One region of the Dickeya sp. CFBP 2040 genome, then DNA from elsewhere that is predicted to be linked to it. Evidence: predicted binding sites of a transcription regulator. Region 1 holds the regulator's gene; the other holds the start of a gene.

The links. The regulator CRP, encoded in region 1, controls carbon source genes, mostly activating them, when cyclic AMP is high. The targets are predictions, from matches to a motif close to ATGTGANNNNNNTCACAT.
Region 2: a site for CRP is predicted at 1,184-1,201, ahead of rbsD (D-ribose pyranase). Genes of this name have one in related genera too.

The regions. Positions count from the first base shown of each region.
Region 1 covers NZ_JAAVXH010000096.1:22,739-25,918, forward strand. The annotation lists gene Dpoa2040_RS14685 (phosphoribulokinase) at 1-35, shown strand, start outside; gene Dpoa2040_RS14690 (OsmC family protein) at 99-506, opposite strand; gene crp (cAMP-activated global transcriptional regulator CRP) at 833-1,465, shown strand; gene Dpoa2040_RS14700 (aspartate aminotransferase family protein) at 1,563-2,786, opposite strand; gene Dpoa2040_RS14705 (aminodeoxychorismate synthase component II) at 2,920-3,180, opposite strand, start outside.
Region 2 covers NZ_JAAVXH010000074.1:4,081-7,260, reverse strand. The annotation lists gene kup (low affinity potassium transporter Kup) at 1-1,090, shown strand, start outside; gene rbsD (D-ribose pyranase) at 1,287-1,706, shown strand; gene rbsA (ribose ABC transporter ATP-binding protein RbsA) at 1,714-3,180, shown strand, end outside.

The DNA of each region.
Region 1 (3,180 bases):
TGCAGCGGCTAATGGAAGGCAATCACATTGATTAAGCGATGCGACGGATTAAGCGGTGCGGCGGTTAAGTGAAAGACTCGCCGCCGCGTGCCGGCCCGTTAATCAAGCGCGATCACTTCATGACTGTGGGTTACCTTAACCGCTTTTTCCAACATCAGCGCCACAGAGCAGTATTTTTCAGCCGACAACGACACCGCACGTTCGACAACCTTATCGTTCAATCCTTTGCCGGTAACGATAAAGTGCAGATTGATGGCAGTGAACAGGCGCGGCGCTTCTTCACGACGTTCCGAGGTCAGGCGAACCTCGCAGTCTGCCACATCATGACGACCTTTTTGCAGAATAGACACCACATCAATGGCGCTACATCCACCTGCTGCCATCAGCACCATTTCCATCGGACTGGGCGCTTTATCACCAGCGTTGCCATCCATCAGCAGTTGATGCCCGGAAGCGGACTCGCCAAGAAACGTTAACCCTTCAACCCATTTCACCCGAGCCTGCATAATTTTGTCCTCAATCAATTATTTTTGAAATTTTACACCGCTTATGTATAAAAAAGCCTGATAATCAGAGCTTAATCATGCTGAAGCGAGACAACACGAGACACTACTCTCAACCTGTGTTACAAACAAAAGCGTAAGCCGATGTGTATTGCGTCTCTGCCTGACCTGCCACCGGCTTGCTGGCGTCATCTGATAGACAGCCTCAGTATATTTCCTGACGTCATTCCGCCAGGACGGAATTGAATTATAACTATGTTATCACGCCGTACAGGGAACTCTGAGCCCTGTGATTTGCGCAGTGAATTAACAACAGAGGATAACAGCGAATGGTTCTCGGCAAACCGCAAACAGACCCGACTCTCGAATGGTTCCTTTCTCATTGCCACATTCACAAGTACCCATCGAAGAGCACCCTGATTCATCAGGGTGAAAAAGCAGAGACGCTTTACTACATCGTGAAAGGCTCGGTTGCCGTGCTGATCAAGGATGAAGAAGGCAAGGAAATGATTCTGTCTTATCTGAATCAAGGCGATTTTATTGGAGAACTTGGCTTATTCGAAGACGGACAGGAACGCAGTGCGTGGGTTCGGGCAAAAACAGCCTGCGAAGTCGCTGAGATTTCTTATAAAAAATTCCGCCAGCTCATTCAGGTCAACCCGGATATTCTGATGCGGTTGTCCTCGCAGATGGCGCGGCGCTTGCAGGTGACTTCGCAGAAAGTCGGCAATCTGGCGTTCCTCGACGTAACCGGTCGTATCGCACAAACTCTGCTCAATTTGGCTAAACAGCCGGACGCCATGACTCACCCGGATGGTATGCAGATCAAGATCACCCGTCAGGAAATCGGCCAAATTGTTGGCTGTTCCCGCGAAACGGTGGGTCGTATCCTGAAGATGCTGGAAGATCAGAACTTGATCTCCGCACACGGTAAAACCATCGTCGTGTACGGCACTCGCTGATTTATCATCAGTTGGATTGTTGGATTGAAAAGAGCGTGCCATGGCACGCTCTTTTCGTTTCAGTCGGTTCAGTCGTTTCAGTCGAAGGCAACAGCGATTACGCGCCCTTCACCACCTGCGCTACCGCTTTTGCAAACAGCGCCATTCCCTGATCGATCTCTTCCGGGGTAATCACCAGCGACGGCACAAAACGGATGACGTCCGGCCCCGCCACCAGAATCATCAACCCCAGTTCCGCCGATGCCGCCAGGAAGTCACGGGCGCGGCCATGCCAGACCGGTTTCAGTTGTGCGCCCAGTAACAGCCCCATGCCGCGGATTTCATCGAAAATATCGTACTGTGTGTTGATCTGCTCCAGCGCGGACACAAAGCGCGCGTGGCGATCCATCACGCCGGACAGCACTTCCGGCGTATTGATCACATCCAGCGCCGCTTCCGCCACCGCACAGGCCAGCGGATTGCCACCGTAAGTCGTGCCATGCGTACCGACCGCCATCACTGATGCAATCTCTTCCGTGGTCAGCATCGCGCTAATCGGGAAACCGCCGCCCAGCGCTTTAGCGGTGGTCAAAATGTCTGGCGTGATGCCGTAATGCATATAAGAGAACAGTTTACCGCTGCGGCCCATACCACACTGCACTTCATCAAACACCAGCAGCGCCTGATACTGGTCGCACAGTTCGCGCACACCGTTGAGGAAAGCTGGCGTAGCTGGCGTGATGCCGCCTTCGCCCTGAATCGGCTCCAGCACCACTGCGCAGGTGTGATCGTCCATCACCGCTTTTACCGCATCCAGATCGTTGAACGGCACATGCACGATATCCGCCGGTTTCGGGCCGAAGCCATCGGCGTATTTCGGCTGACCGCCGACAGATACGGTAAACAGCGTACGGCCATGAAACGATTGGTAAAACGAAATGATTTTGGTTTTGTACGGGCTATGGCGGGTAATGGCGTAATGCCGTGCCAGTTTGAACGCCGCTTCATTAGCTTCCGCGCCGGAGTTGGCGAAAAATACGCGGTCGGCAAAGGTGGCATTGATCAGTTTGGTAGCCAGACGCAGCGCTGGCTCGTTGGTGAATACGTTGCTGGTGTGCCACAGGGTTTCACCCTGTTCTTTCAACGCCGCCACCAGTGCCGGATGGCAATGCCCCAGCGCCGTTACCGCGATGCCGCCGGAAAAATCGATATATTCTTTGCCCTGCTGATCCCAGACACGGCTCCCTTTGCCTTTTACCGGCACAAACTGCGCGGGTGCATAAACCGGAAGAATTACCTTATCGTAAGTATCCCGTGTTACTGCTGCTTTCTCTGTCGCCATTTGCTGCCCCGTTGTCATATCCCGTAGTGTGGAGTGAAGATCTTAAGTGAAAATATAATCAATAAATATGCATAAAAAATCAAAAATAGGCAATCGTTAATCTGATATGCCCAGATTTGAGTCCGCTATCTGATTATAAATAAAGGAAATTTTTCAGCAGTTGATGCCCCTGCTGGCTGAGAATGCTCTCCGGGTGGAACTGTACGCCTTCCAGCGGCAATGTGCGATGACGCACCCCCATTATCTCATCGACCACCTCGTCGGTTCCGGTCCAGGCGGTCACCTCAAAACAATCGGGTAGCGTATTCTTTTCCAGAATCAGCGAGTGATAGCGGGTGACGGTCAGCGGGTCTGCCAGCCCGGCGAACACACCGCAACCGGTATGCCGCACCGG
Region 2 (3,180 bases), on a different contig from region 1:
CGGTCAGGGAGCATTGCTGCTCAAAGATCCGGAAGCGATTAAAAACCCATTCTTCCTGCTGGCGCCGGATTGGGCGCTGATTCCACTGCTGGTGTTGGCTACGCTTGCCACTATCATCGCGTCTCAGGCGGTGATTTCCGGCGTATTTTCACTGACCCGTCAGGCGGTGCGTTTGGGGTACTTGCCGCCAATGCGTATCGTGCATACCTCAGATATGGAGTCCGGGCAGATTTATATTCCGGTGATTAACTGGTTGTTGTATGTGGCGGTAGTTATCGTCATTGTCAGCTTTGAGCATTCCAGTAATTTGGCCGCCGCTTACGGTATTGCGGTAACCGGGACTATGGTGCTTACCAGCATTTTGTCTTGTACGGTGGCATTGAAAAACTGGCACTGGTATCGCTATCTGGTCTGGTTGCTGCTGGTCGCGTTGCTTGCTATCGATTTGCCGATGTTCCTGGCCAACGTGGTGAAGATTATTTCCGGCGGCTGGTTGCCGCTGGCGCTGGGGATGGTGATGTTCACCATCATGACCACCTGGAAGAGCGAGCGTTTCCGGCTGCTGCGGCGTATCCACGAGCATGGTAATTCGCTGGATGCGATGATCACTTCACTGGAGAAGAATCCTCCGGTGCGTGTGACAGGTACGGCAGTTTATCTTTCGCGTGCTACCCATGTGATTCCATTTGCGTTGCTACATAATCTCAAGCACAACAAAGTATTACATGAACGAGTAGTACTGCTGACCATGAGAACGGAAGACGCGCCTTATGTACATAACGCCCGGCGCGTTTCAGTGGAGCAGCTTTCTCCGACTTTCTGGCGCGTTGTCGCCAGTTATGGCTGGCGCGAAACACCTAATGTGGAAGAGGTATTTCACCGGTGCTGGCAAGACGGGCTGACCTGCCAGATGATGGAAACCACGTTCTTCCTGTCTAACGAATCGCTGATGATGGGCAATCGTGCCTGGTATCTGCGTATTCGCGGCAAATTGTTCATGATGCTGAGCCGCAATGCGCTGCGTGCGGCAGACCAATTCGAAATTCCACCAAACCGATTGATCGAACTGGGTATTCAGGTAGAAATCTGACGCCTGATGTTAACGAAGATTACGCGGGTGAGATTGTGCAGGAACTCACCCGCTTTTTGCTTATCACCTAAGTGTTATCATTTCAACGAAACGTTTCGATAATGATCACATTTTCATAAGATAGTCGTTGCCTTCTCTGGTTCTTTTTCTACACTTATTGTACAAGCGAAACGTTTCGCTCTCAGGGTAAATAAAAATGAAAAAAGGCGTGTTACTTAATTCCGATATCTCATCGGTGATTTCCCAATTGGGACATACCGATCAGATTGTGATTGCGGATGCCGGTTTGCCGATTCCGGAAACCACAACCCGTATCGATTTAGCCTTGACCCATAATGTGCCTGGCTTTTTGCAGGTGCTGGATGTGGTGACGGCGGAAATGCAGGTTGAAGCCGCGATCCTGGCTCAGGAAATTATTGAAAAAAATACGCTACTCCATGACGCATTACTGAAACAATTAGCACAACTTGAACAACACCAGGGAAATACCATTTCACTGCATTACGTCAGCCACGAAGATTTCAAAAAGCAAAGTGGCAGGAGCCGGGCCATTATTCGTACTGGAGAATGCTCTCCCTATGCGAATGTGATCCTCTGTGCTGGCGTCACCTTCTGAGGTAGCGATGCAACCTTTACTGCAATTGCAAGGCATCACGAAAACCTTTCCCGGCGTTAAAGCACTGTCTGGTGCGGTATTAAATGTTTATCCGGGCAAGGTGATGGCGCTGGTGGGAGAAAACGGCGCCGGCAAATCCACCATGATGAAGGTACTGACGGGGATTTATCGCAAAGATGCCGGCAGTATCCATTTTTTGGGGAAAGAGGTGGATTTCAGCGGTCCCAAAGCTTCTCAGGAAGCGGGAATCGGCATCATCCATCAGGAACTTAACCTGATTCCTCAACTGACTATTGCGGAAAATATTTTTCTTGGCCGCGAATTTACCAACCGCTTAGGGCGTATCGACTGGAAACGGATGTATGCCGAGGCGGATAAACTACTCAAGCGGTTGAACCTTCGTTATGACAGCCGCCGTCTGGTGGGGGAATTGTCAATTGGCGATCAGCAGATGGTTGAGATCGCCAAGGTACTCAGTTTTGAATCCAGGGTCATCATTATGGATGAACCCACTGATGCATTGACGGATACCGAAACTGCATCATTGTTTAACGTTATCAAAGAATTGCAGTCTCAGGGCTGCGGTATTGTCTATATTTCCCACCGACTGAAAGAAATTTTTGAAATTTGCGATGATGTGACGGTTTTCCGTGACGGCCAGTTCATCGGCGAACGCCCGGTAAGTGAATTACAGGAAGATTCGCTGATTGAAATGATGGTAGGACGCAAGCTGGAAGATCAGTATCCCCGTCTTAATCAAGCGCCCGGTGAAGTACGTTTGCAAGTCAGCGAACTGTCTGGGCCGGGGGTGGAAAACGTCAGTTTCACCTTGCGTAAGGGCGAGATTCTTGGAGTCGCTGGGTTAATGGGCGCTGGCCGCACTGAATTGATGAAAGTGCTTTATGGCGCATTACCTCGTACCCACGGCAGCGTGAGTCTGGACGGTAACGATGTGGTGACTCGCAGTCCGCAAGATGGGCTTGCCAGTGGGATTGTCTATATCTCCGAAGACCGTAAGCGAGACGGGCTGGTGCTCGGCATGTCGGTGAAGGAAAACATGTCCCTGACCGCACTGCGCTATTTCAGCAATGCTGCGGGGTCGTTGCGGCACAGCGATGAACAACAGGCGGTGAGTGATTTCATCCGCATGTTCAATGTTCGCACGCCGTCCATGTCCCAGCCGATAGGGTTGTTATCTGGTGGTAATCAGCAGAAAGTGGCAATCGCCCGCGGGTTGATGACACGTCCCAAGGTGCTGATTCTGGATGAGCCGACCCGCGGTGTGGATGTGGGTGCCAAAAAAGAAATCTATCAGTTAATTAACCAGTTCAAGCAGGAAGGATTAAGCATCATTCTGGTGTCGTCGGAAATGCCTGAAGTGCTTGGGATGAGCGATCGTATCATCGTGATGCACGAAGGACGCCTAAGCGGCGAGTTCCCGATTGAACAGGCTACACAGGAAATACTGATGGCT